Regions from separate parts of the Clostridium sp. 19966 genome, predicted to be linked through region 1. Evidence: riboswitches for the same ligand, from Rfam matches in the RefSeq annotation. Region 1 holds a riboswitch; each other region holds the start of a gene.
The links. Region 1 has a riboswitch for thiamine pyrophosphate ahead of thiT (energy-coupled thiamine transporter ThiT). Riboswitches for the same ligand answer to the same signal wherever they lie in the genome.
Positions count from the first base shown of each region.

Region 1 (7,614 bases):
ACACTGATTTTGAATATATTAAAAATAATAAAGCGGATAAAGTAGTAATAGCTAACACCAGGGACGTGGGATATAAGTTCACAGTAACTGATAAGAGTACCATAATGGATTTGTATGATATATTATCTTCAGCAAAAAAGGCAGAACAAAAATCTCAGTTAGATCCTGATTATACCCTTGAAATATATGAGGGAAAAACCATAAATAAGTTTAACTACGTGGTAGGAGTAGATAAAAAAAACTACGGCAATCTTTATGACAATCAAAAAACTTATATAGTATCCAGCAGATTGGACAATGACATAATAAAGCATCTTTGGGATATAAGAATTCCAAATGACTTTAAAACTACCTATTACGGAACCATAATTCAGTTTATGAAGCAGCACAAGTCTGAGCTTACTAAAAATGGTGGAAGTATAGGCGTAAATATCTTTGATGATACAGATGTGGTAAAGTACATGCTTTCAATGGAAATTGAAGAGTTTAAGTCAGATATATCTAAAACAATTTCATCGGCCCAGCTTGTAAATAAGAATAAGGATAATTTTGATGTTCTTATTACAATGGGTACTCAGGGATATAAAACTAACATATATAAATCTATAATAGATGTTACTTATAAAAAGGATAATAGCGAAAAAAAATACTACGTGGTGAATAAGTATCAAAATGGCAGCTGGGATGTTAAAATAACAGATTCTATGCCAGATGGATTCTAATATTTACAGGAGGAGAAAAAATGAGTAAATGCGATACATGTCCTAGTAAGTCTAGTTGCTCAACCAAGAGCAATAGCTCACAGTGCTCAGTTTTACCAATAAAGCATGGGACTATAAAAAATATAATAGGGATAATAAGCGGCAAAGGTGGAGTGGGTAAGTCTACTGTAACTGGTCTTACCGCTATAGAATTAACGAAGGCTGGGTATAAAGTTGGCGTATTGGATGCGGATATAACAGGACCATCTATGCCTAGAATATTTGGTATAAATAAACAGAGAGCTGAAATAGGCAGGGGACAGGGAGAAGATATAATATTTAAGCCTGTAACCACTTTTAGCGGAATAAAGGTCATATCCATGAACCTTTTAACGGAAGAAGAAGAGCAGCCAGTAATTTGGAGAGGACCTGTAATAAATAATGTATTAAATCAGCTTCTTTCAGATACTGATTGGGGAGATTTAGATTATCTTTTAATAGATATGCCTCCAGGAACTGGTGATACAGCCCTTACTGTAATGCAAAGCTTCCCTATACAATCTTTAGTTATAGTGTCCACACCTCAGGATATGGTATCTATGATAGTTAAGAAAGTTGTAATAATGGCGGAGAAACTTAATGTGCCAATACAAGGTGTAGTAGAGAATATGTCATATGTTCAATGCAAATGTGGAGAGAAAATACAGGTGTTTAGCAAAACTTCAGCAGAGGAACATGCTAAATATTTGGGACTTGAACTTATTGCTGAACTTCCTATAGACCTGGATCTTTCTGAAGCTTTAGGCAGCGGTGAAGTTGAAAGATACATCTTCAGCACAACTAAATATGTGAATATAATTAAAAAATTAGTATAAAATATAAGCATAGAGATTGAGCAAAACAATTTCTATGCTTATTTTAGTATTACAGAAGTAGTGGAGGTGTAAATTATGAAGGCTGAAGTTGATAAGGATACTTGTATTGGGTGTGGATTGTGTCCATCTGTTTGCCCGTCTGTTTTTGACATGGGTGACGATGGGAAGGCAGAATCTGTAGTAGATACGGTTCCAAGCGATGATGAAGATTCAGCAAAGGAGGCTGAAAGCAGTTGTCCTGTAAATGCTATAAGCGTATCTTAGCAGGCGTACAATATACTTATTATTGAGCAAATTTTAAAAACATATATTCAAAAAGGATTGCATTAAAATATTTTAATACAATCCTTTTTAGTTACAAAGTATAATAATCCTTAGATAAGGCTAGTGAGCAGCAGCTAAGCTCTTTGACAACCTTTCTATAGGAAGAACCGCAATAACAACTAGGGTTATTATCAGCTCAGGCAATAAATAGCTGCCGTTATATGTTAAAGAGTACAGATACACATTTTGTGTTCCGGCATCGCTAGCGAAGAAGATAACTCCTGATAAAAAGTGGAATATGAATCTTCCGCTTATGGCAGCTATAGGTGCTATAAATTTCTGATTTCTAAAATAACCAGCTAGTCCTAAACTCATGTATGCAAAAGGATAATCCAAAAGCAGCTGAGCAGGATGCACAATATATGGATCTATAATAAGATTTAAAAGTCCATATACAAATCCAGAAAGAAAACCCACCTCTGGTCCATAAACCAAAGCAAGAAGTATTATAGGAACCATGCTTCCTAAGGTTGTACTTCCTCCAAAGGGTAAGTGTACAAATTTTATAAAGCTTAAAACTACAGAAAGAGCTAAAGCTATACCTATGTGAGTAATCATTCTAGTAGTAAGCTTTACCTTTCTAAATTTATAAATAGCTACTACAACTATAATTATAGCTATTAGGGTAACGATAAAAGCTGGACTTTGGAAAATTGTCTTGAAATTTTCTGCAAAGTTTATTTTTGGCATAAAAAAACCTCCTTTAATATTGAGGGTACTGTAGCATTGAAATAAAAAAACTATCATCCTGGCATAGGACAATAGCTAAAATACATTCAATCACTGCTTCCCTACGCTGGTATTAGCCAGATCAGGTATAAGGGTTGATAAATAAATTCTTTATCTCTCAGCACTGCGGCACCCCTAGCCATATATTTATTTTACCAATATTATATAACTGCTATTAAAAAAAGTCAATTAACTTATCGTTCAGAAGTATGTTATTGTCAAAAGGTATATCTACAGTATCTCCAACTTTTACGCTTTCAGGCAGGGAATTTAATGAAATATCCATAGTATTTCCATTTTCAAAGGCTATGAAAACATCTGTTAAGCTTTTATCTATAATTTTACCTTTCATAATAAAATCACCTCATAGGTATTATTAATCAAAGTTTTAATTAATATACATGAGGTGATTAACCGTAAAGGTCATTAAATACAATTTTAAAAACTTCTAAAGCTTCTTCTATTTTAGGTTGAAGTAAAGATTTTCTATGTTCGTATTCTAGAAGACCAGTTTCAGTTAAAGAATAAATTCTCTGTATCTTCTTATGAGGGTCATCCCAGGCTCCTTTTACAAAATCCTCTTTTTCGAATTTTTTAAGCAGCGGATATATACCTCCAGTGCTAGGCACCCATAAGCCATGAGTGTGCTCCCCAATCTTATGAGATATATCATTTCCATTTGTAGGTCCTAAGCTTAGTATATATAGAACATAAAGAGGGAGCAAACCTTTAGTGAAAACCTGACCTACAGAATCTTTTTCTTTTTGAACCTTTCTCAGCTCAGCTAATTTCTCTTTATATTCTTTGTATAATCTTTTTTCTTCTTCTTTTATTGAATCCTTATCTAAAAATAGATCACTCATATTATAACACCCTTAAAAATTATATAATCATGTAAAGAATACCAGAATAATTATATCATATCTTTTCAATAAGGCTCAACAAAAAATCATCCAATTTCCACGGAGGAATCTTTGTTAATTATGTGCCACCAAATATTGCCTTTGGGAAGAGATATGATTTTATTTTCATTATTTTTAAAGACTACTTGAGATTTTTCGTCTTTCTTTTCCCAAGTTACGCTCTCATATTTTTCTCCATTTATGATATAGGCAGTACCAGCACCGATTAAACCCATGTTTAATCTTAAGTCATCTCTTACCTGCATATCAGAAAATTGTATTACTATTGTTTTAGCAGTTATAGGAGAATTATTTAGCTTATCTATAGCTTCCTCTCCATCCATGTACTTATAATATAGTCCGTTTTCATAGTGATAAGTAGTGGTGTAGCTTTTATTAAATCTTATTGAGATGTCATCGGCCTCTAATTCAGAGTTTGAATCCAGCTTACTATTGAAGTTTGTGAAAATTGATGGAGGTGAAATTTGCTTTTTATCAGCAATCAGCGACCTGATTTTTTCAGAAGAAGTATATAAATTGTGAGGTGCCTTCCTGGATGAATCTCTCCAATAGTAATTTCCATTATGAAGTTCGTTTAGGCTCATAAGATTTTCCTTTTCAATTCTATCCAATGCCTCCGGGCTTCCTCCGCAGTGAGCGAAAGGAAGAGAATATTGAAGAGAAAGAGTTATAAAGTAAGGCCTTACGCTTCGTATAGGACCTATTATGCCTGGAGAGCTGGAGTGGAAAAGAGCAAAAAACCTTGTTATGCCTCCTTCTGCTAATGTTTCATATACTATATCTGCATCTGATAATCCAGATTGAGGCCTAGCAGGCTTTGAGTTTTCTATTATGGCCATGAAAGGAATATTATTGTAAGCCTCCTTGGAAATATTTTTACCTGTGTAAGGTGATATATAAGATAAGTCCTTACTGACAGCTTTTTCTTTTGTTTTATTTTTAATGCTATCATTATTCAATTGAAAAATGCCTGTATAAGCTATTAAGCAAGCAAATAGCAAAAGTGTAAAAGCTATAAAAGTGAATCTAAACTTCTTTATCATAGGTGCCCCCTAAAGATTTCCTTTTAAAATATAGTCTATTCTAAAACTAAAAAAATATGTATTAATTTCTATGTCAACATTTGAATTCCTATAGAAATCGATAAAAATAGAAGGTATTGGGATATAGATTGTGTTATTAAATCGTTAAAACTAAATTTTAAATTGATAAAAAAACTTTTAGGAAGTATAATATGATATACAATATATGGTGTATGGAGGTTTTATTAATGCTACATGTTGTGAAAAGGGATGGACGAGAAGCGGATTTTAATTCTTTGAAGATCACTGAAGCTGTCAAGGGAGCGGCTCAGGAGATATCTTTCGAGATTAAAGAAAGCGAAGCTGTGGAATTAACACAGAAAGTAATAAAAAAAATTGAAGATGGAAACATCACAAAAATATCTGTAGAAGATATACAAAATATGGTAGAAAAATCCCTAATAGAGAATGGATATAAAGAAATAGGTTTAGCTTACTCTAATTATAGAAAAGAAAGAACTAAGATAAGAGATATAAAGTCAGATTTAATGAAGGCTATAGGTCAAATTGGAGTAGAGACTGACAGAGATAATGCTAATGTAGGTAATAATTTTAGTTCAAAGCTGCTAAGAATAGCTAGTGAATCAAATAAATGGCACAATTTAGCATCTATGCCTAAGCATTTAGCTAAAGCACATGAAAATGGAGATATTTATTATCATGATTTAGACAGCTATAATTTAACTACTAACTGTCTTCACATACCTACAGGGGAAATACTTCAAAGAGGCTTTAATACAGGCTATGGAACTATAAACAGACCTAAGAGAATAGAGTCAGCAGCAGAGCTTAGCTGCATATTGCTTCAATCAACTCAAAATGATATGTTTGGCGGCCAAGCACACCCTGATTTTGATAATGACATGGCTTTTTTTGTTGAGCCTACAAGAGGTGAAATAAGAGCTGAACTGTTAGAGCTTGAAGTAAGTGAAGATAAAATGGATGAATTAGTGGAAAAGAAACTAAGAAAAAATATTTCTCAGGCTATGCAGGGTATAGTGTATAATCTAAATACTATGCATTCAAGAGCTGGTTCACAGGTACCTTTTTCTTCTATAAATTTAGGAATACCAAAAACAAAGGATGCAGCCTTAGTATGCGAATCCTTTTTAATTGAATATGAAAAGGGACTAGGAAAGCATGAGCAGCCTATATTTCCTAATATAATATTTAGAGTAAAAGAGGGCGTTAATAGAGAGCCGAATGATCCATATTATTATTTATTTGAGTTAGCTTGCAGAGTAGCAGCTAAGAGAATGAACCCTACTTTCATGAATATGGACTCGGATTTTAATAAGGAATATTTTGATAAGGGTGTAATACCAGCTACTATGGGCTGCAGAACTTATATATGCTCAAATATAAATGGTGAACCAGGAACTAAGGGCAGAGGTAACATAGCTCCAGCTACTATAAATTTGCCTAGAATAGGTATATTAGCAAAAGGCAGTACAGATAAGTTTTTTGAACTTTTGGATAATAGATTAGAACTTACTAGAGAAGCGCTTTTACATAGATATAATATACTTAAAAAACTTAAAGTAAGAGATCTGCCCTTTGTAGCAGGACAAGGACTTATGAAGGGCAGTGAGAATTTATCCGAGGATGATTCCATAGAACCTATTTTAAAGCAGGGAAGCTGGGCAATAGGGTTTATAGGTCTTGCCGAAACCTTGTCTGCACTTATTGGGGAGCATCATGGGGAGAGTGCTGAGGCTAGAGAACTCGGTGTAAAAATAATAGAACATATAAGAGAATTTACAGATAGAAAAACTCAGGAAGACAGGCTTAATTGGAGTACTTATGCAACTCCAGCAGAGGGCTTAAGCGGAAAGTTTATAATCCAGGATAAAAAAATATTTGGAATAATACCTGGAGTTACAGATAAAGATTACTACACCAATAGCTATCATGTGCCAGTTGGTTATCCTATTTCCATAAAGGATAAAATTGAAATAGAGGCACCTTATCATAAGCTTTGCAATGCTGGACATATTTCCTATATAGAGCTTGATGATAGACCAGATGGAACTGTTATAAGAGAAATATTAGAATATGCTTATAAGCATACTAATATAAGCTATTTGGGTATTAATTTTCATATAAGATACTGTCGTGATTGCGGAACTTACCTTGAAGGCTCACAAATGAAGTGCCCTAAGTGCGGAAGTACAAATATACAAGGAGTATCCAGAGTTACAGGATATTTAAGCTTAGATGAAAGATTCGGACCAGGTAAGTCAGCAGAGAGAGAAGATAGACTTTCGCATATATCAAATGTTAAAACTTATGTTTAGCAGAAGGTGATTAACCATGGAAAATCAGCAAAATGTCAGATTAGCAGGCATAGCTTATGAAAGCCTTGTTAATGGACCTGGAATGAGAAGAGTTCTATTTGCTCAAGGCTGCCCTCATAACTGTAAGGGCTGCTTTAATCAAGATACTCATTCCTTTGAGGGTGGAGCACTCATCAATATGGATGAAATAGTTAAAGATATAATAGAGAATCCCTTTGTTAAAGGGGTGACCTTTAGCGGTGGAGATCCTTTAGAGCAGGCAGATAAATTTGCATTTATAGCTAAAGAATTAAAAAAAGCAAATAAAAACATATGGTGTTATACGGGCTATACTTTTGATTACATACTGGAGCATATAAATGAAAGAAGAGGCTGGAAAGAGCTTCTTCAATATATAGATGTTTTAGTGGACGGAAGATTTGAGGAGAGTCTAAAGCAGGAAGGTTTGAAATTCAGAGGCTCTTCCAACCAGAGAGTAATTGATGTGCAGGAAAGTTTATCACAAAATAAAATAGTATTAATGAAAATATAAAAAGGTGCATTTGCACCTTTTTTAATTAACTTTAAAATTAGAAGTCAGCATTTTTAGGGGTTCTAGGGAATGGTATAACATCTCTTATATTTCCCATTCCGGTGATGTACATGATTATTCTTTCGAAACCAAGTCCAAAACCTGCATGCTT
Region 1 covers NZ_JACTOJ010000009.1:154,550-162,163, forward strand. The annotation lists gene IAI10_RS11530 (hypothetical protein) at 1-722, shown strand, start outside; gene IAI10_RS11535 (Mrp/NBP35 family ATP-binding protein) at 743-1,576, shown strand; gene IAI10_RS11540 (ferredoxin) at 1,652-1,840, shown strand; gene thiT (energy-coupled thiamine transporter ThiT) at 1,961-2,590, opposite strand; TPP riboswitch at 2,672-2,776, opposite strand; gene IAI10_RS11550 (hypothetical protein) at 2,805-2,981, opposite strand; gene IAI10_RS11555 (PadR family transcriptional regulator) at 3,040-3,492, opposite strand; gene IAI10_RS11560 (DUF3048 domain-containing protein) at 3,579-4,595, opposite strand; gene nrdD (anaerobic ribonucleoside-triphosphate reductase) at 4,823-6,931, shown strand; gene nrdG (anaerobic ribonucleoside-triphosphate reductase activating protein) at 6,948-7,463, shown strand; gene asnS (asparagine--tRNA ligase) at 7,501-7,614, opposite strand, start outside.

Region 2 (7,614 bases), on a different contig from region 1:
TTGTTCAAGATCCTAAACTAAGGGAAAAATTATATCCAGCTGCTTGGGGAGCACAAAACAGCTTTAATGGAGCAAGTCACTTCGTTATACTTTTAGCACGTAAAAAGGTTGATACCTTATATAATTCAGATTATTTGTGGAAAGTTATGACTGAGGTACAAAAACTTCCTGAAGAAATCGCTAAAGAAAGAAAAGCACATTTTGAAAATTTCCAGAGAGATGATTTTAAGCTTTTGGAAAGTGATCGTGCATTATATGATTGGGCTTCAAAGCAAACTTATATAGCCTTAGCAAATATGCTTACTACTGCAGCATTTTTAGGTATAGATTCCTGCCCAATAGAAGGCTTTAATATAGCTGCTGTTGAAAAAATATTAGCAGAAAATAATCTTTTGGATACTGAGCACTTTGGAGTTTCAGTTATGGCAAGCTTTGGCTATCGTGCAGGAGAACCATATCCAAAGACAAGACGATCATTAGAAGAGGTTGTACAGTGGGTTTAATAGTTTAGATTTCATTTGCTTCCTGCTAGTGAAAAATATAAAAGGCTGTGGCTCATCATAAGCACGCAGCCTTTTTTTATGAAAAATATAGATTTCAAATTCACAAGAGTAGGGGGGGAGCTATCGAATAAAATTAGTGAAAATTTTCTCTTCTCTTTCAGGCTCTTTGATAGAAGCTTTTCCATTTTCAATAACTTTCATAAGCCAAGCCATATTTTTACCTAATACTCTCATTATTTGAACGCCTTCTTCATCCTGCAGTGCTTCGCCTGGTAATCTTCCATTAATAATGTTCCAATAATTTGAAGTAGGGATTATCATTTCAGAATGATTAATGTAATTATTTAATTGGTCAAAGGTAGGCATTCCACCTGTACGTCTTACTGCAACTACTGCAGCTCCAACTTTGAGCCTTAGCATATTATCATTGCCCTCTGCTACGCGAAAAGCTCTATCTAAAAAGGACTTCATTGTTCCGGCAATTGCAGAATAGTGTACTGGCGAAGCCAGAATTATCCCGTCAGCATCTTTCATTTTCTCAATCCAATCATTAACTGGATCTACAGCAATAGCACATTTTCCATTTTTGTATTTTGTGCAATATCCACAAGCAATACAGCCTCGTACAGATTTATTACCTACATGAATTATTTCTGTTTCTATTCCTTCCTTTTCCAGTTCCTCAACAACTAGCTTTATTCCGTGATAAGTATTACCTTATTTATTTGGACTTCCGTTAAAAACAACAACCTTCATTAAATTTTCCTCCTCTTATACTTTATAATATTTATTATTTAATTAATCAAACTGAACGTTTAGTTTATAAATATATAATATACTAACCGTTTAGTTTTGTAAATAGCTTTTTTCAAAATAAATCTATGAGGATGTACCAAAATGGGAATGAGATTATAATTATTCCCAACAAAAGCAAAGTTAAAATATGAACTGGAGGAATAGTTATGATAGTAAAATCAATTCAATCACCATCAAAATATGTACAAGGAGCCGGGGTATTAAGTGAGATAGTTGAATATGTAAAAAGCCTAGGAAAATCCTTTCTAATAGTATCTGATCCTTTTGTGTTTGATAGTGCAAAATCTCAAAGTTGATACAGACATAATTTTAGGCCCACCTGCAAAGTTTTTGGCTGCTGGTATTGGAGATGCCTTTGCAACCTATTATGAAGCAAGAGCCTGCTACAAAGCCAATGCTTTGAATTTAGTTGGAACTAAAATAACAAATGCAGCTATGGCACTTGCAATTAGCCATGGTCTATATTCACCAGCAGGGATATTAGTGATAAAAGTTGAATTAACCATTATTTCTTTAGTTTCATTTTTGGGAGATTCGCTTGATTTTATGCATCTATAAATAATGAAAAATTTGCTAGTTATTAAATTTTATAAATGTCAAACAATAAAAAATAGAATTTAAAAGTTGATGAAGCATTCTCTAGTTTAAGTTTGCAGTTTTCTTTACTAGAAAGATATTTATACATATTATGAAGGAAGGCGGTACTTTTGAATAAGAGAAAGAAATTTCTATTTTTTCACGTAGTTTTTTTATTGGCTATTTTTAATATAGCAAATATGTTAAACTTTATAGTTTTAAAGCCCGTATATGCAAATTCAGACATAAATAAGAAAGTAGTCTATTTAACTTTTGACGATGGGCCTAGCAATGCTATTACTGATAAAATTCTAGATATACTAAAAGAAAATGAAGTGAAGGCTACTTTTTTTCTTATAGGAAATCAAATTGATGGTTTAGAGCAGGTTGTGAAAAGAATTAATGATGAAGGACACAGCATTGGACTTCACACTTATACTCATAAATTTAAACGAATTTACGCTAACCAAAATGCATTTATAAAAGAAATGCTGCAATCTCAAGAAAAAATAAAATCAACTATTGGAATTTGCCCTAACATTATTAGGTTTCCTGGAGGCAGTAAAAAACATCTTACAGAAGCTTATCTTACTAAACTTCACAGTTATAACTTCAAAGTATATGACTGGAATATGGAGACTGTAGATGGCATTAAACCAAAAACTTCTCCAGACAGACTATACAGGCAAGCAACAGAAAATAGCGAAGAACTGTCTAATGTACTGTTACTTTTACACTGCGATTACATGCATAAGAATACCTGCAAGGCATTACCGAAAATAATTAAATATTACAAAGATAAAGGATATGAATTTAAAGCTATTATCAACGATACACCTGAATTTTGTTTTCCTATAGTCGGAAAACATTTTCCGCAATAATTCTTTTTTAATGACTGCTTGAAAACAAGCTTTGATAGTTATTATTTTTGTCTTGGTCTTAATTTTGCTGAGTGAAAAAGCTGCTTACTAAGAGAGCAGAATTAACAAAAATGATGTGAAATAATAATAAATAGCAGAATCTATATGTCGTTTTTGTGAAAGCAGCAATATATATGAAGTGATTGAAGACTATATGAAAAAATAGCTACGATAGCACATGAATGCTATCAATTTACTAGTATCATCACATGTACATTGGACAAAATAGTAAGGTAATAACAAAAATAAATTTTAATTTTAGGAGGGATATATTTTATGAGCAGAAAAGATGACTCTTCTACTAATCAAGGGAAAAAGCGAAAAAAAGAAAATAGTTCAGGAACTAAAGCTGTTAAGAAAAAATAAATAGGATGATATTCTGAGCATCAGAGGAAAGTCCTTGCATTTTGCAAGGACCTTATTTTTGCTAAGCTTAATCAGCCTAGGAGTAACTATGTAAAAAGTTTTTAGCCAAAATGAAACTTAAGACTATTCTTCTGTGCTAAGCTGCCATCCTATGCCAAACTTATCTATGATATAACCGTAGCATTTACTCCAAAAGGTTTTTTGAAGTTCCATAATTACCTTACCATTCGTCTTTAATTCATTGAAAATTCTCTTGATTTCTTCCTCGTCTTTACTAGTAAATATGAGATTAATGTTGTTTCCAAAAGTTACGGACATATCTTGTGCTGTATCGGAGAACATGATAGTACTTCCATCAATTTTAAGTTCACCGTGGAGCACTAATTTTTTTGTTTCTTCCGTCATTGGAAAAGCTTTATTCGCAGGCATATCACCATATAACATGATTTTAGGCTTTTCAGTTTTAAAAACTTGAGAATAAAATTCTAATGCTTCGCCGCAATTTCCATTAAAGTTTAAATAGGTTTGTATAGACATGTTCTTCACTCCTTTTTTATTCTTACGTATTCTTTTATTATCTTATTATAATAAATAATAAGATATATTACAATTTATTTAAACCTAAAAAATAAGAAGTTATTCAAGGGATGCTCTGTTTCTATTTAATGGACAACTAACGAAGAAGCATAGTGCATATTAATATACTTATATGATAGTGCATTTAATTTTTTCCACTAGAGTATCATCAGAAATACTAAATATATTATCTATAAGCTCAGTCCTAAAGCTTGCTGTACCTTTGGCATTTTCAGAAAGTTCACCGCATATTCCCATTAGAGCTGTCGCTAGAACAGCTCCATTAAGTAGGTCTCCAGAGGAAATATAACTTGCTGTAAGTGCTGTGAGCATGCAGCCTGTGCCGGTTATCATAGACAGCATCTCACAGCCATTTCTTATTATATAAGTGTAAGTGCCATTGGTTATTACATCTAAAATTCCTGTGACTGCAACAATGGAGCCTGTTTTTAACGACAATGCTTTTAACATACTTATAGTTTCAGATATATTTTCCTCTGTTACAATATCGGATTGTCCAACATCAATTCCTTTTGCAGTATTTTTGATATTACAAAGTGCCTTTATTTCAGACATATTGCCCTTAATTATATTGGGATGGCACTTTTCAATGTATTGTTTTGCGTAATCCAGACGAAGCTTGCTGCAGCCTGCCCCTACAAGATCAATTATGTGGGGAATACTATTTTTATTGGCGGTCTCTCCTGAAATAAGCATGGACTTCATTCTAACATCTGTTATATTTCCAAGATTAACTGCTAATGCCTTTGAAGCAGCAGTGATTTCGGCTACCTCTAAAGGATGCTCCGCCATAATAGGTTTTCCGCCAACAGCAAGTACCACATTTGCACAATCATTTATTGAAATTGGATTTGTGATGCAGTGAATCAGTGGCTTTTCAAGCTTAACACTATGCTTGATTTGCAGTAAGCTCTTTATCATCATTTCTTGCTCTATCACATACCTTTGCCCCCAGTATTTTTTGAGTTTTTGAAAGTATTCCTATTTTACTTAATGCTCTTAGGAATAGGAAAGCAATTGTTCCTCCGATAATGGTTGCTGTAAAAAATAAGGGCATGTAAAATAACCAGGTAAGACCGGATCTGCCCCAGATAAATCTCATCACAGGATAGGAGGCTAAAGCTCCAACAATTCCAGTTCCTATAACTTCACCTAAAACTGCAAAAATTATCTTTCCATTAGATTTTCTATATAAAATTCCAGATAAGGCAGCGCCAAATACTGCACCAGTTAAAGCTAAAGGTGGGATTCCCATTAGTGACATTCTTATAATTCCTATCATTACAGCACATAAAAGTGCGTACCAAGGTCCAAGAATTACAGCGCATACAATGTTAATAACGCTAGACATAGGGCACATTCCTTCCACACGCAATATTGGTGAAATTACAACGCCCATAGCAACCAGCATTGCCAGCATGATTTTGTTTAATAATTTTGAGTTTCTTTCCATAATAAAAAACCTCCATAATAATGTTTATTTTCCTGCCACGTCATACAGAAAATAAACATATCATGAAGGTATAGCTGCAGTGCACCTAAATAGCAATTTTCTATATGACATAGGCCATATAATTCGGTCGAAGCTCAAAAGCTTCCTCTCACCTTGAAACACAAGTTCCCTCGCTATTTAGTTATATTTTTGCTATATAAGTTCAAGACGCTCCTCTATCACTTACCAAAGAAAAAATCTTTGAAGCATAAAAAATGGAATATACCTAAATAAGGCATATTCCATCTATACTCATAAAATATATAAACAAAAGCACAAATCAAATATTTCCTTACGTCGGCATTATCCGAATCAAGTTGTGGGTCGAAGTTTAAACTTCCTCTCAGCCTGCATACAAGCTCCCCTTTTCGAAAAGAATTATAACACATACGGTTAAGAATTTCAATATATAAGACAATTACTTAGTAAACACAGTCATATCCGCCTGTATTTAAGGAAGCTAAAGGCTTCCCTTAAAACATAGTATTCTCTTTAGCTAGCTGCTCCATAGCTGGAATATCTGCAGGGGCCCATTTTAGGGATGCTAAATTTTCTCTCTTGAGCCATATTAGCTTTGAATGCTCCTTAGCAGTAGGAAAACCTTCTGACAATTTACATTTCACGGTTATTAAATTTACTACAAAGGCTTCATATTCATGAGTATTATCATTAAACTCTTCTATAAATTCAACTCTACAATCAAGTTCTTCTCTTATTTCTCTTTCTATAGCTGCTTTCAAATCCTCGCCTTTTTCAATCTTTCCGCCGGGGAACTCCCACAGGTTTGGCATATTCATCTTTGGAGAGCGAAGAGCACACAATATTTCTTTATTCTCATTTTCAATAATTGCTCCTACAACTTTTAATAACTTTTTCATAACAAAATCACCCTTAATCAGTTTATCATAAAATTCATATATTTTTTGATTTTTACATATGGAAACTGCAAAAAAAGCTAAAAAATATATAAAACTGTTAAAAAATTTGCTTACATTCACAATGAATATTGATATATTATGTAAAATAACTTATAATATACCATATGAAAGGAATGGTATAAATGGAAAATAAATCTAAAAAGATTAAATTAAATCCAGCCTTCGTAAATAACACTAGCAAGGATAAAAAGACAAAAATAGTATGTGCTACTGGTTCCTGTCTAGTAAATAATGACTAATCTAAATTCCTGAACTAAAGGTGCTTTTGTTCATGGAATTCAGTACATGAACAAAACACTTTTACTAGTGATATGTCCATAACCTGCATTTCAAAGCTATTAAATCATAATGAAATTACTATTAAGCATTTGGTACTATTCCTTTATTTTTAATCATTACATATAAAAGCTGTTAAAAATTTGCCAGCATAATTTATAAGTAAATTATGTAAAGCAATTTATAATTACTATGTTGAAAGGAGTGGTGTAAAGTGGAAAACAAAAAGAACAAAGTTAAATTAAATCCAGCCTTCGTAAATAATACCAGCAAAGACAAAAAGACTAAAGTAGTATGCGCAACAGGTGCTTGCTTACCAGTTGAACTATAAGCAAAATTCCTAAAATAAAAGTGTTTTGGCTCTGCTTTAAGTCAGTGTAAAAAACAACTCTGACTTAAAACAGAGGCCAATTACTGAATTTTAAGGGGAGGGATATATTGTATTATTTTAATTATGATTTCATTTTAGTGGCAAATACCGTTGAAGATACGTATTTTGCTTTTAATAGGAAGACTAAAGACAAGTACTTTTTTAATGAAGATATGTTTATATTATTATCCATGCTCCATGATGAATGTATGGAAGACAGTTCCATCGATGAATTATATGAAGCTTCTTTGATTGAGGATTTGAAGGGTAAAAAATTTATTATATCGTATCCCACACCTTGCAAGTGCTCAAATATAAGGATTATGAATAAGGAATTTCCATTGAAAAGAGTATTTTTAGAGATAAGCAAGAAATGCAATCTATACTGCCAGCATTGTTATGCCAATGCTTCGGGAAAAGAAGAAGACAGCTTAAGCTATGAGAAGATTTGCAGCTTGATTGATGAAGCTGCAGAGCTGGGAGCCTATACTTTTCAAATCACGGGAGGGGAACCCTTTCTTAGAGAAGATATCAACGATATTATAAGGTATTTGTGGAAGAAAGGTTTTTTGATTACTGTGTATTCTAATCTTACTGTGCTGTCTGAGGAAAATTTGAAAACAATAGTTGAATGTGCTGTCCATGTTAATACCAGTCTTGATTATGCTGATGCTGATAAACATGATCAATTTCGAGGCAAGAGAAATGCATTTGAAGAAACTATAGCTAATATTAAAAAGGTAAAAAGTAAAACTGATAA
Region 2 covers NZ_JACTOJ010000023.1:32,117-39,730, reverse strand. The annotation lists gene IAI10_RS19265 (NAD(P)H-dependent oxidoreductase) at 1-503, shown strand, start outside; partial or broken gene IAI10_RS19260 (flavodoxin family protein) at 624-1,259, opposite strand; gene IAI10_RS19255 (hypothetical protein) at 1,466-1,615, shown strand; gene IAI10_RS19250 (hypothetical protein) at 1,596-1,877, shown strand; gene IAI10_RS19245 (polysaccharide deacetylase family protein) at 2,027-2,776, shown strand; gene IAI10_RS19240 (VOC family protein) at 3,305-3,718, opposite strand; gene thiM (hydroxyethylthiazole kinase) at 3,887-4,684, opposite strand; gene thiW (energy coupling factor transporter S component ThiW) at 4,668-5,231, opposite strand; TPP riboswitch at 5,540-5,646, opposite strand; gene IAI10_RS19225 ((deoxy)nucleoside triphosphate pyrophosphohydrolase) at 5,744-6,148, opposite strand; gene IAI10_RS19220 (radical SAM protein) at 6,923-7,614, shown strand, end outside.
Region 2: another riboswitch for thiamine pyrophosphate. It lies ahead of thiW (energy coupling factor transporter S component ThiW); the one in region 1 lies ahead of thiT (energy-coupled thiamine transporter ThiT).

Region 3 (7,614 bases), on a different contig from region 1:
GCAGAGTTGCCTTTATAAAGGAAGGAAAAATAATCAAGCTTGAAAAGATGAGTACTCTCCAGGAAAACAGCTATAAGAAGATTAGTATTGAAGCTAAAGCCGTGATGGACAAGAATTTCTTTACTATTGATGGAGTTAGCGGGCTTAATGTGAATGGGAATACGGTTAACTTCATATATAAGGGAAATCTCAATCCTGTCATGAAAAAGGTTTCGGAAATTGATATTAAAAATATATCCATTGTGGATCCAGATCTTGAAGAAATCTTCATGCATTATTATGCAAAGGAGGAGTAAGCATGAATATGTTTTTACATGAACTTAAAGCTATGCGTAAATCAGCCGCAATATGGGCAGCAAGTTTAATAGCTTTAGCTGTAATCTTCCTATCCATATATCCCAGCATGGCTAATGATGCTGCTGATTATAAAAAATTACTGAGCAATTATCCAGAAACGGTAAGGGCTATGCTTGGAATAAACTTGGATTACATTACATCGATTTTGGGCTTTTACTCCATGTCCTTTTCTTTTATTTTGCTATGTGGAGCAGTTCAGGCTATGAATTTAGGAGTAGCTATTTTATCAAAGGAAAGCAGGGAAAGAACAGCAGATTTTCTTTTGGTTAAGCCAGTGTCACGTGTCTCCATAGTTACTGCAAAGCTTTCAGCTGCTTTTACTAGCATAGTCATTACTAATGTGGTTTTTTATGCCGCTGCCTATGTAATAGCTAACATTGTCAAAACCAGTAATTATGATAGTAAGCGGTTTTTCATGATTAATCTTACTATGTTTTTTATACAACTGATTTTTATAGCTCTTGGAGTCCTAGTTTCGGTATTTTTTAAGAAGCTGAAATCTGTGCTTCCAATATCCCTTGGGGTAGTTTTTGGATTATATATGATTGGTGCTTTGATTTCTACAGATAAGAACAATGCTTTAACTCGCTTTATATCTCCTTTTAAATATTTTGACACCACTTATATAATAAAGAACGGAAGCTATGAGAGCTCCTATTTAATCGTAAGTTTAATTATAATACTTATATCGGTATTGATTAGTTATGTTGTTTATATTAAGAAGGATATTCATGCAGTAAGTTAGAGCTCGATGATTTTTATGTGTAAAAAATAAATATGGGAGGATTAATTATGAATATTTTTTTCAGGGAATTAAAGGCTAATGCAAAAGCTTTAATCATATGGAGCATATGTATGTTTTTATTTGTCTTGAGCGGTATGGGTAAATATACAGCATACTCCTCTGGGGCAAATAATGATATTTTTAATAAAATGCCTCACACCATAAAAGCATTGTTTGGATTTGGAGCCTTTGATGTAACCAGTATGAGCGGATTCTTTGCTTTCCTATTTTCCTATATTGTGTTAACTACAGCCATTCATGCAGCACTTATAGGAAGCGGTATTATAGCCAAAGAGGAAAGAGATAAAACTACGGAGTTTTTGATGGTAAAGCCTGTATCCAGGATTACCATAATAAATGCAAAATTTATTGCAGCTTTAATAAATGTGATAATTATTAATTTAGTTACTTTGGCATCGTCAATAGCTATGGTAAGAGTATACAATAAGGGAAAGGATATTTCTCATGAGATAATATTATTTTTTATAAGCATGTTTATTGTTCAGCTGATATTTTTATCCCTTGGAGCTATGCTTTCTGCTGTAATGAAAAAGTCTAAGGCTTCGGGATCTTATGTTACTTCAATATTATTGGGTTCTTATGTGGTGTCTAAAGTCACAGATTTAACAGATAAGGTGAATGCTCTCAATGTACTTTCCCCTTTTAAGTATTTTAGCTATGAAAATATTGTAAGGGGTGAAAATTTAAATTTTGTTATTGTGATTTTATCTTTAGTACTCATTGCAATTTTTTCAGCTTCCACTTACTTCTTTTACTTAAAGAGAGATTTGAAGGTATGATAAGCAATTGTACTTTAGTCAATATTATGCTATTATAAAGTCATAAAATTGAATAGTTATTTGACACAGGGGAGTTGGATTGGCCAGCTGAGATTAGAAACCATAATTTCTTAACCCTATGACCTGAACTGGGTAATGCCAGCGTAGGAAGTTGTTTATTATTTGTTATTATAAAAGCATAAATCCTATGGGTTCATGCTTTTTTTAATGAGTAATATCAACATTTTCAAAAAATCATAACAATTTATTTTGGAGGTGTTTGTAAAAATGAAAATCAATGAAAAAATTTCAGAGGCTTTGGACAATGTAAGGAAGAAAACCCCGTTAGTACACCATATAACAAATTATGTTACTGTTAATGATTGTGCAAATATAACCTTAGCCCTTGGCGGATCACCAGTTATGGCAGACGATATTAATGAAGTGCGGGATATGATAGCTTTTGCTTCTGCCTTTGTAATAAATATAGGAACTTTAAATTCAAGAACTGTGGAATCCATGCTTGAAGGCGGAAAGAGAGCTAATGAGCTGAACATTCCAGTGATTTTAGATCCTGTGGGAGCAGGAGCTACGCCTTACAGGACTGAAGCAGCTAAAAAGATAATGGAACAGGTAAAGTTATCAGTAATAAGAGGAAACTTATCTGAAATAAAAACCTTATATGGAATTGAGACTCAAACTAAAGGTGTAGATTCAGGAGAGCTTATAGATGAAAGCGCTGATGAGTTTACTACAGCGAAAAAGGTGGCAAGAGATTTTGCAAAGAAGATAAATGCAGTGGTGGCTATAACAGGAGCGGTAGATATTATAACAGATGGCAGCAAATTATATACTGCACATAATGGACACAAGATAATGTCTAAAATAACAGGAACAGGCTGCATGTGTACATCGCTTATAGGTTCTTTTTTAGGGGCGGTAGAGGATAAGCTTGTAGCAGCTCTAGCTGGAATTGTTTCTATGAGCTTAGCTGGAGAGATAGCTTATGAAAATTTAGAGAAGAATAATGAAGGTACCGGGACTTTAAGAACAAGAATAATAGATGCTGTCTATAATTTAGATGAAAAAACAATATTGGAAAGAGGCAAAATAAATGAAGAGTAATATAAATTATAAGCTTTATCTTGTGACAGATAGAGGAATATTAAAAGGAAGGGATATAGCTGAGGCTGTGGAGGCTGCTATAAAAGGCGGGGTTACATTAGTGCAGCTTAGAGAAAAAGATATAAGCACTATGGATTTCTACAATGTAGCTCTTAAGGTTAGAGCTGTTACTCGCAAATATAATATACCGTTGATAATAAATGATAGAATAGATATTGCGCTAGCTATTGATGCAGAGGGAATTCATGTTGGACAATCTGATATGCCGTGCAGTATTACAAGAAAATTAGTTGGAGATAAGATTGTAGGTGTGTCAGCAGCTACTATAGAAGAGGCCATAGAGGCTGAGAAAAACGGAGCTGATTACATAGGAGTAGGAGCAGTATTCCCAACAAGCACAAAGGAGGATGCCAGAGCTGTTTCAATTGAGTTGCTTAGCAAGATAAAAGACACTGTTTCTATTCCAGTGGTAGCTATTGGAGGAATCAATTCAAAGAATGTTGATTTATTAAAACCAGCTAATATTGATGGAATAGCAGTAATATCGGATATTCTAGCTAAAGAGGACATCACTTTAGCTTCAAAGCGATTAGCTATATTTTAAGCTATGTTTTATAATGATGCTGTAAATGGAAAGCAGTCTAAAGCAGTAAAGCTTTTAGGCTGCTTCATTAACTTCAGAAAGAAGCAGTCTGCGGGCTATTAAAGTCTTAACTTCTTATCAATATATTTTTTAAATTCAACAGATTGTTGATTGGTTTATATTTTCTATTAAATAATTTATTATACCTATATAATCTTTTGTCTCTGCACATGACAAAAGAAGTTATTCCAAGCTTTAGCGCACCCTTGCAGTTTAGTATACTGTCATCAATAAATATCGCCTCTTCAGATTTAATATGAAGCTCCTCCAGTGCAGTTTTGTACATTAATTCATTAGGTTTTGTGACGCCTTTTTTCGAGGAAATCACAAAGGAAGAAAAATAATCTCTTAACCCAGCAGCCTTAAATACATTCTCTAGAGATGGCCATGCATCTGAAACTACGGCTAATTTATAATGCTTGCTTAGCTCTGGAATTACTTCATATACATCACTAAAAAAGGTGTATTTGCTATAGTTATATACATGGTCTTTAGCAATGCTTTCCACTGCCTCTTTTTCTAACTTAAGTTCAGGAAGGCAAGTAGAAAATATTTCATAGTACCTTAAAAAATGCTTGTATTCTTCAGCTTCATCCATGATTAGATTTTGCTTATTTATATATTCTCCGGCTTTATTAAAAGCTGACTTTCTAGCTGAAGAAGATAGGGAATAGAATTTACCTTTGTCCACATATGAGAAAAAGTTAGGGGTTATGTGCCAGTGACCAGTGGCAGATACATTCAGTACCCTGCCTGAATCTAATAAAATTCCTTTAATATCATACATTTTAAAACATATCCTTTCAAACTAAATAAATGTTAATATATAAGAATAGTAATATCAAGGTTTATATATATAAACAGGATTTTCTTGAAAAACATATGATAGCAGCTTGAATACAATTCAATAACAATAGAAATTTATTACTGAAGAAGCATGTCTATTTTACTAAAACAGCTGTGCCTATGGGAACATTGTCGTATATATATTTTGCGTCATTAATAGCAAGTCTAACGCAGCCATGAGATACTGGCTTTCCAAGAGTTCCATCAACCACATTGCCGTTGTTATCTAAGAGAACACTGTGCAGCAAATAGTTACCATAGAATTGAGAATAATACTTACAAATTACATTGCTATTTACCCTGAAATAGGAACCTTTGCTTTGAATTGAAAAATTACCTTTCACAGTAGGAGTGGAGGCTTTTCCGCTGCTGCAGCTCATGGATTTTAGAAGCTTCCAATTCTTGCTGCTGCCCGTAAATAAATTTACCTTTTGAGAAGCTAAATCTATCCAAACAAAATAGCCAGTAGAACTATTAAAGGAATTTTCATTAACATATTGTTCTAAAAGGTTATGAGAAGTAGCATTACTAGCTGGGGCAGGTGCAGGTGCAGGTGCAGGTGGAGTATATTTTGTCTTTTCCGTAGGTTCCTGCTGAAGCTTTTCTAGAGTTTCTGGTCCAACTATTCCGTCAGCATGTAAAGCAAGTCTAGTTTGAAAATCGTAGATTGCATTGAAGGTGTCATTTCCAAAGGAGCCATCTATATCTAATTTATATCCATAAGCCTGAAGTCTTTTTTGTATTTCTACAATTTTATCACCTTTGTCTCCTTTTTTGTATGCTGTTATTTTTACAGTTGCTTTGTCTGAGGAATCAGGTGAAGAAGGAGTTGCTTCAGCTGGCTTGGATTCTGAAGCAGGGGAAGAAGCATTTTCAGTTACAGCAGCAGGCTTTTGGCTCAAACTTGAGGTATTTGTTTTATGGTTTGAAGTCAGGTTTTTATTATTGCGGTAATAATAATTATATATTTTAGTTCCTGAATAGCCTAAAATTATCAGTAAAACGATGGAAATCCCTAAAATTAAACCTTTCTTACTCAATAAAATATCCTCCTCTTTAATAGTAATCTATAACTATACTATTCAGCAAATGCTGTAAGTTTCCTTATATTTTATTGGGTCTGTTTTAAATCAGTGTTGATTTTTACACTGATTTAAAACTTTATTGATTAATAATGTTTTTTAGTTTATAATGATATTCGTCCATTATTGGACGAATATTGCTTATGAAAGTGGGTTTTGTTGCGGAATGAATTCAAAGAAAAGAAATATAGTAATAGCATTAATGGTAGCGATGTTTTTAGGAGCAGTAGAGGGAACCGTAGTTACTACAGCTATTCCTACCATAGTGAAGGATTTACAGGGGTTTGAAATTATTAGTTTAGTTTTTTCAGCATATTTATTGACTTCTGCTATCTCCACTCCTATATATGGCAAACTGTCAGATTTATATGGGAGAAAGAATATGCTTTCAATAGGAATAATAATATTTTTATCTGGAAGCTTTTTGTGCGGATTATCTCAGACCATGTATATGCTAATCGCCTTTAGAGCAATTCAAGGTTTAGGCGCAGGTGCTATATTTACAGTTACATACACAATAATTGGAGATATATTTACCTTAGAAGAAAGGCCAAGGATACAGGGACTTATAGGTACAGTATGGGGAGTAGCAAGCTTAGCAGGTCCTTTCCTAGGAGGAACATTAATTGATGTGCTTTCTTGGCATTGGATTTTCTTTATCAATCTTCCTTTTGGAATAATATCAGTTATACTTATTCAAAGGAATTTAGATGAAAATTTTGAGAAGAAGAAGCATCAGATAGACTTTCCAGGGATTATTACTTTATCTCTTGCTATGATTGTTTTCCTAGATATATTTTTACTAACAGAGAATATAAGTATTGATCACAATGTATTTATAATAGTATCCGTGATAATAACTATTATATTGTTAACAGCTTTTTATCAAATAGAAAAAAGAGCAAAAGAACCAATAATTCCTTTTGATGTATTCACAAAAACTAGTTCTATTGTGAATATAATAAGCTTTTTAGCTTCTGCTATACTTATAGGCTCTGATGTATATATGCCCATATATATACAAAACGTTCTAGGCTTTAATGCTACCATATCAGGATTAGCACTGGCTCCAATGTCTGTAGCATGGCTTGTATCTTCGGTAATTTTGGGAAAATGCATAGTGAAATATGGAGACAAAGCAGTAATACTTATATCTAATTCAATATTGCTTGTGGGCACTATATTACTGCCTACTTTGGGAATAGATTCACCAATAATATTAGTATTAATATATGTTTCTATAATGGGCTTTGCTCTTGGTGGAGCTTTTACTACTTTAACAATAATTATTCAGGAATCGGTAGAATATAACAAAAGAGGTGCGGCTACTGCTACTAATTCCTTACTTAGGACTATAGGACAGACAATAGGAGTAAGCGTGTTTGGAAGTATATTTAATTTATATATAGTAAAGTATTTTAATGGAATAGGCATAACAGGAGTGGAGCCAAGCAACTTATATAAGTCATCCGCTCATAATAGTGCTATAACTAGTGAGCAGATAAAGCTTTCATTAACCAGTTCCTTACATGTTCTATTTATAATACTTATAATTATATCGGCAATGTCTCTTGTTTTATCTGTAATCATGCCTAAGATAGAGAGAAAGAGTGCATAAGCTATGAGAGAAGAAAAAGAATTTATAGAATTACTGGATATCTATTATAAATCATGGTTTAGAATTAATGATATTTATCGTGTATGGTCTAAAAATCATGGTATACACGATACAACTCTATTTGTTCTATATGTTATAAATGATTCTCCATATTGTACACAAAATGAAATTTGTGATAAATTATTTCTGCCTAAGCAGACAGTTTCATTGATATTATCTGGGCTTGAGGATAATGGATATATTCAGAGAGAAATAAATCCTAAAGATCGAAGAAATAAGGTAGTAAAATTTACGGAGCAAGGTCATAAATATGCTAAAGCCATACTTGATGAACTTAAAGCAGCAGAAATTGAGGCCCTCAGCAATATGTCTGAAAAGCA
Region 3 covers NZ_JACTOJ010000035.1:3,475-11,088, reverse strand. The annotation lists gene IAI10_RS22235 (ABC transporter ATP-binding protein) at 1-296, shown strand, start outside; gene IAI10_RS22230 (ABC transporter permease subunit) at 299-1,102, shown strand; gene IAI10_RS22225 (ABC transporter permease subunit) at 1,150-1,941, shown strand; TPP riboswitch at 1,999-2,109, shown strand; gene thiM (hydroxyethylthiazole kinase) at 2,209-3,045, shown strand; gene thiE (thiamine phosphate synthase) at 3,035-3,649, shown strand; gene IAI10_RS22210 (HAD-IA family hydrolase) at 3,756-4,475, opposite strand; gene IAI10_RS22205 (L,D-transpeptidase family protein) at 4,630-5,574, opposite strand; gene IAI10_RS22200 (MDR family MFS transporter) at 5,783-7,234, shown strand; gene IAI10_RS22195 (MarR family winged helix-turn-helix transcriptional regulator) at 7,238-7,614, shown strand, end outside.
Region 3: another riboswitch for thiamine pyrophosphate. It lies ahead of thiM (hydroxyethylthiazole kinase); the one in region 1 lies ahead of thiT (energy-coupled thiamine transporter ThiT).

Region 4 (7,614 bases), on a different contig from region 1:
TCTTCTTTAAGTATTCTTTTTTTTCCTTGAGTTCTTTTTATTTTCTCAACTACAGTCCTTCGCTTTGCAAGCCTTGGTTTAATTCCATGCTTCTGATAACCATACTTTTTTATTCCGCTAACTACAAGCATATTTGAAAGCTTCTTTTTATTCATCTCGGGAAGTTCCAAGTCTTCAATGAGATAATTTAATACATCTTCTAATGTAATCTCAGTCTCATACACGTCTTCTCCTTCAGCATTGCCGGCTCCCATATTCCCTGTACCTGATTTTTCATCTTCCTTGCCGATTACCTGCCCTCTTTCCTCAGAACCGTCTCCGCTGCCAACTCCAGGCATGTTTTTACCATATATAAATTGATATTCTTTTATTCCCCTTATGGGTATTTTAATTTTTTTATCTTTACTTTGCCCGATTATGCTTTCTTCAGATATAATATCTCCAAGATTTTCTTTTATAGATTTTTCCACCAATTGTCTGTGCCTTCTTATATCCTCCACAGCTCTATCATTTTCTATTGGTGAAGTTCTGTAATCTCTAAATATTGCCATGAATTAATCCTTCCACGAATTGTTAGCTGCATATTTCAAAATAACATCGCAGCACTTGTCACAATAACCATAGGATTTCATTTCCTCCACCATGGCATTATATTTTTTATCTTGGTCCTTATCTCTAACCCTGGATTTAGTTATTACTCTAGAAAGCTCCTTAACTGAATTAGTCAGCTTCTTTTCAATAGCTTCTTTTAGTGGCTCGTAAGTAGCAAAATTTATATTTCCTCCATTTCTTACCACATAAAACATATAGGAGGTAACATCACTTCTAAAGCCTTTAGCAGAACTTTCAGAAACTCCTATTTGCTCTTCTATAGATCTCATAAAAGCTTCATCTGCCTGAAGCTCTTCTCCTGTTGATTTATCCTTTAACTTTGTTTTATTCACAAAGGCTTCCGCATTATCTATATAATTATTAAATAAGGTTTCCGCCTGCTCTCTATAACTGTGTATAAATGCTTTGGTTATTTCTTTTTCCAAGGTTTTATTGTACTGCTTCCTTATAGTATCCTGAATAAATCCCATATATCGCTTCTTGTCATCTTCAGATATATCAAGCTCCTTCACAGATTTAATTATACTTTCCATCATGCTTATTGGATTTATACAATCGTACTCAGAATTTGATATCGCATTGTCAATAGCCTTGATTATAAATCTAGTGGAAATACCATTCATACCTTCATCAAGCCCTGCTTCCTCTTTGAGTTCCATAATATCTATCTTTTTAGTAGTACCTTTCTCCACTATTTCTTCCCCGTTATAAATTTTAAGTTTTGTCAGCGGATCAACCTTATTGGAAGGTTTTAAACGTGAAAGTATAGCAAAAATAGCTGCTATCTCCAAAGTATGAGGAGCTATATGAGCCTTGAAATTACTCTTTTTTAATATTTTTTCATATATTTTTATTTCTTCATTTAATTCCGTACAGTAAGGTACTTCTACTTTCACTATTCTATCTAGTATAGCTTCATTAGTATGGTCAGACTTAAATCTATTCCATTCAGCTTCGTTGGAGTGAGCTACAATGATTCCATCAAAATATATCATGGAGCCCTTTCCTGGCGAAGGTATTGATTTCTCTTGAGTTGCAGTTATTATGGTGTGCAAATACTCCACATCATTTTTAAATACTTCTATGAATTCAACCATTCCTCTGTTGCCTACATTAAAAGCTCCATTTAATGAAAATATACGAGGATCGTCCTCTGAATACATATCCATTTTAGAAATATCTACAGAACCTGTAAGCACTGAGGTATCCTGATTATTGGGATCTACAGGCGGCACCACGCCAATTCCTTTTCTTGATCTAATGGAAAAAGAAGTAGTGGTAACTGGAAAATTCTCATATTCACCATTAAATTCATGCAGCAATCTGTATTTGCAGGCTGGGCAAAGGTCTCCTTCAATCTCTACTCCAAGCAATTGCTCAAAATCTTTTCTGAGATGTTTTGGAATGAGATGAAGCGGTTCTTCATGCATAGGACATCCTTTTAAGGTATATACAGGTTCGCTTAGTTCCAAAGCTTTTTTAAGAGCCTCCACTAAGGAAGATTTGCCTGCTCCTACTGGTCCTACTAGATATAAAACCTGCCTCGACTCCTCACCTCTCATAGATGCCGAATACAGGTAATTCATTATTTTCATAAGTATCTTATCTATTCCAAAAAAGTCTTCCTTAAAAAAATTATATTTCTTTATTATGTCGTTTCCGTATATCTTTTTAATCCTCGGATTTTCCTCAGGTTTTATTATCTCAAAGCCACTTTCCATGATGATATCATACATTCTTTTATGAGCAAGCTTAACTAAGTCTAGATTATCTTTTACTATATCTAGGTATTCCAGAAAGCTTCCTTCAAATTTGCCATGATTTCTGTTGCTTCTGTCACTTTGTATAATATCTTTAAAACTCATAGCATACCTCCTTCAATGAACAAACAGTTTATCATTATAAAGATATGCAGAGTTTTTTTGATAAATGATATATTTAAAATATTTTTATATTTGTTTTTCAAACTTTCTTTTTAATATTACCCTAAATAAAGAGTACACTGCAGCAGTAACAAGCATAACTGGAACTGTTACTCCAAGGAATATGTCCATATCTTTTATTTCATAATACAAAATCACTCCGAGTACCCAGAAAACTATTGCCAGCAAATCTATTTTAAATATTTTATTATCCTCTGAAGAATATTTTTTAAATATAAAATAATCTGCAAAAACTATTGAAAAAAGCGGAGCAAATACAGACCCTATAAAATATAAAAAGTTTTCATACTGCTCCATAGGGAAAAATAAAGCCATTAATGTAGCTGCCACCGTAATGAATAACGCAGCTAATTTTTCATCTATTTTATCACTCACATTGATAATACTTACCCCTGCTGAATAAGCATCCATAAAAGTAGTTGTAATAGTTGACAAAAGTATTATCAAAAGCGCAACTATTCCAAAATGCATAGTAGTAAATATCTTAGTAGGATCGCTGTCCCCAGTAACCAAACTTGAAGCTACTCCTGCAATATACATCCAGGAACTTCCTATAAAATATCCTAAAAAGCATCCTAAAGTTGAAAATTTTCTACTGGTACCAAATCTAGTATAATCGCCAGCTAATGGAAGCCAAGATAAAGGCATCAATACGTTGAGTTCTATTATACTTCCTAAACTCATGCCCTTTCCTCCAGCATTAATTATATCGCTTTTTCCAGTAAAAATTTGAATGGTCATAACCAAGGTCATAAAAAGCAAAAGAATTACTGCTCCTGTATTTATATATTTCATTCCATTCATGCCCATAAAGATCCACAAAAATACCAAAGCTCCAATAACAAATACCCAAACCAGATTAGTTTGGATACCAAAATATCCATTGCTCACATCCCCAAAGGCTCTTGCCCCAACTATTATCATAATTGTGGTCCATCCTATAAGCTGAATCACATTTAGAGATGCAAATAATTTTGTTCCAAGCTTTCCAAAGGATCTAGAAGTAGATTCCATAGCGGCAAGCTTTGAACTAGCTCCTATATATGCTCCAGCGGCTAATATAGCCGCACCTATTGCATGACCAATCAATATGCCCATAACAGCTTTTTTGAATCCAGCATCTGTTAAAAGTCCTCCAGTCATCATTTCAGATAAGGATATGGCCGCTCCAAACCAAAGAGCTGTCATATTAAAAAATCCTATTTTTTTATTCATTTAACATGCCCGCCTTTCTGTATAAGTCATAAAAATGATTAGTTGGACCTACTCCCTTTCCTAATTCAATGCTATGCTCTATAGCCATAGTTATATATTTTTTTCCTTCAGTAACCGCTGTTTTAATATTCATTCCCTTAGCTAGGTTTGCGGCTATAGCTGAAGAAAGAGTGCATCCAGTTCCATGGGTATTTTTAGTATTTATTCTCTCTTGCTTAAAGCTTATAAAATCTATTCCATCGAAAAATATATCTGTAGCCGCATCTTCAAGATGCCCACCTTTAACCAATATATTTTTAGGTCCTAATTTTTTTAATTCCTCGGCAGCTTTCTTCATTTTCTGTATGTTTTCTATTTTTAAATTTAAAATTTCTTCTGCCTCTGGCAAATTAGGAGTTATAAGCTTTGCTAAAGGAAATAGTTCTTTTATCAATGTTTCCTTTGCGTCTTCCGAAAGAAGTTTAAATCCACTTTTTGATACCATCACAGGATCCAAAACCACTGGAGGCAAATTCTCTATTTTTCTCAGAGAATTGCTTATTGCTTTAATTGATTCTATCTTAGATACCATTCCTATTTTTATAGCATCAACTTTTATATCATCAAAAATCACTTCAATTTGCTTCTCTATCATATCCGCAGTTATATCTTGAATCGCAAACACGCCTTGAGTATTTTGAGCTGTTATAGCTGTAATAACGCTCATGCCAAAAACCCCATTTGCTGAAAAAGACTTTAAATCAGCCTGTATTCCTGCTCCTCCGCAGCTATCTGAACCTGCTATAGTAAGTGCTGTAAATATTCTACTGTTTTTGTGCATAAAAAATCCCCCTCATCAAATCTGTGAAGGGGAGCTTTGTTTATTCTCAGCTCTATTTTTAACAAAAGGTTATATTAATGAAAAATGCAGCCAGAAGCTGCATTTTTTAAACACCATTGCTTCCCTACGCTGGTCTTAACCAGTTCAGGTGTAAGAGTCAAGGGATACCGTCCCCTATCTCAGCTGACATACATCAGCCCCCCTAGCACAGATTATTAATTTTTATTTATTTCACGTAAATTCTATCATATATGCTATGCTTTGTCACTGTCTTTTTCTAGCATATCCTCTGCAAAATTAATTTTTATCTCTAAAAAATACTCTAAGTCATTTAAGAACTGATAAAGCATGGCTCTATTTTCAAATTCTTCTCTAGTCTTTGGAAGTCCTTGCAGCTTAAATTCCTTCAGCAGCTTATTTAATTCCTCTATCAAGGCATATCCTCTATTATATTCCTGAAGCTCAGCTGCTATTTTTTCTGTTACATTAGCTACCAGCTCAGTTTGATCAAAGGTCATATAAAATTTAGTAAAATGTTTTCTCATATATTTTAATATATCAAACTGAAGCTTCCTCATTTCCATATACTTAAGATAATATTTTGCATCATTTAATATATAATTATTAACATTTCTATAAGCTAGTTCACTGCCCTCTCTAAGCTTATCTTCTAGATTTCGAAACATTTTTTCTTCTTCTATATTAACAGCCTTGTTTCTTAGAGTATAGGCCATATTAAGCAGTATTTTTTTTATTAATTCCTCTATTTCCTTTTGTATATTCTTTATTTTTTTCTCTGTGTTTGGCATATAAAAATTTAATAATATTGCACTCCCAGCTCCTATAGCCATAAGCAGCATTTCATTTTTCATCCAGAAGAGAGCTATGGATTTTTCTACTAACAAATGAGTAACCAAAACCGAACTCACCACAATACCATCTGTAAGCTTAAGATATACAGCGGCTGGAATAAAAATAATAAGGTATACTCCGAAGGTAACAGCGTTATATCCCAAAATTACAAATAAAATAGAACTTATAAATAACGCCAGCACTGTGGAACAAATTCTTTGAAAAGCTATAGTTATAGATGCTTTTTTAGTATTTTGAAGACTCAGTATAGTTATAACTCCAGCCGCTGCTGCATATTTTAAGCCAAAAAATTCGGCTATTATAATTGATATACTTGCTCCAACTGCAGTTTTTACAGTCCTAAGTCCAATTATTTTTTTCATAAGTATCAAATCCTTAAGTGAATATTTTTATTTTATTATATCATGCAATTTCACTGATGCGGCAGCTTTTTTAATCTTTTACTGCACCTTGAGTCATACCTTTAATTATATATTCTTGTAAGAATATATATAATATTATAGTAGGTACTACCGCTATTACCATGGCAGCCATCATCTGAGAATAATCACTGGAATATCCACCTACGAAATTAACAAGTCCTATAGGGAGAGTTTTTAATTTTTCGTTAGATATGAGCACTAATGCAAAAGAAAATTCATTCCAATTAGTAAGGAAATTTAATACAGTAACCGTTGCAATTGCTGGCCTAGTCATAGGAAGAATAATCTGAAGAAAAAGCCTTGGTATTCCGCAGCCATCAATTACTGCTGCTTCTTCAATATCATCAGGAAAAGCCTTCATAAAAGACACTAAAATAAATACAGTTATGGGAAATCCAAAAGCTATATAAGGCATTATTAACGCCCATCTAGTATTCAGCAAACCCAATGATCTCATTTGAATAAATAAAGGCACCAATAAAGCATGCACCGGTATTATCATACCAAAAATAAAAAGTGCATATATAAATCCGCTTGATTTAAATTTAAACTTTGCTAGGACATAGGCCGCCATTGCACCTATAAATATGGTGATTATGATAGAAATTACAGCTACGATTACACTATTTATAAAATACTCTCCAATATTTGCAGTTTTCCATGCATGTACATAGTTTTCAAAATGTAATTCAGTAGGTAGTGCAAAAGTACTTCTTGAAATTTCCCGATTTGTCCTAAATGAAGTAAAAAGCATCCATATTAAAGGATAGATATTAAGTACTCCAAATATTATTAAAACAGCATACATAAGTAATTTTACAATTTTATTTTTTATTCTACTTCTTTCATTTTCTTTATCTATATTTTTATGAGTTATATTATTTTGCATAATTCCCACCCTCCTTTAAACTACATCCTTGGTTTTCATTAATTTTTGACTCAATAATATAAAGAATAAGCTAATTACAAAAATAACAAGAGAAACTGCGCTTCCATAGCCATATTTATAAACAGTAAAGGTCTTATTGTACATATAAATAGCCATTAGTTCTGTAGAACGTCCCGGTCCACCGCCAGTCATAACATAAATTAAGTCAAAAGCTTTCATACTTCCTGATATACATAAAACCACAGCTACTTTAATTGTATCCCATAGCATTGGGAAAGTTATAGACATAAACTTTTGTGTTTCTGTAGCTCCGTCAATTTCAGCAGCTTCAAATAAAGATTCAGAAATATTTTGTATTGCTGCAAGAAAAATAATAAAGTATAAGCCAACAAACTGCCAAATAATTGGTATGCACGCTGAAAATATTGCAATCTTTGGATTTCCAAGCCAATTTTGAGCTAAACTTTTGAGTCCTATAAATTTTAAAAAATTATTTAAAATACCTATTTGGGAATTAAAAATATTTGACCAGAGTAAAGCTACTACAACAGTTGAAACTACCATAGGAAGAAAATATACTGTCCTAAAGAACTTTACGCCTTTAAGTTTTCTACTTAAAATAATCGCAAGTACAAGAGCAATAGGAATTTGTCCAAGTATTGATGCTATAACTACATAGATATTGTTTTTAAATGATTTCCAGAAATAAGGATCAACTAGAATTTGTTTAAAATTTTCAAGTCCTATATATTTTGCTACTCCAATTCCATTCCAATCCATAAATCCATAATAAAATGATCTGAAAATCGGAATTATAACAAACAGCATATAAATAATTAA
Region 4 covers NZ_JACTOJ010000006.1:222,105-229,718, forward strand. The annotation lists gene yhbH (sporulation protein YhbH) at 1-551, opposite strand, end outside; gene IAI10_RS08640 (PrkA family serine protein kinase) at 555-2,477, opposite strand; gene cytX (putative hydroxymethylpyrimidine transporter CytX) at 2,562-3,770, opposite strand; gene thiD (bifunctional hydroxymethylpyrimidine kinase/phosphomethylpyrimidine kinase) at 3,763-4,572, opposite strand; TPP riboswitch at 4,695-4,804, opposite strand; gene IAI10_RS08655 (aromatic acid exporter family protein) at 4,845-5,825, opposite strand; gene IAI10_RS08660 (carbohydrate ABC transporter permease) at 5,896-6,774, opposite strand; gene IAI10_RS08665 (sugar ABC transporter permease) at 6,790-7,614, opposite strand, start outside.
Region 4: another riboswitch for thiamine pyrophosphate. It lies ahead of thiD (bifunctional hydroxymethylpyrimidine kinase/phosphomethylpyrimidine kinase); the one in region 1 lies ahead of thiT (energy-coupled thiamine transporter ThiT).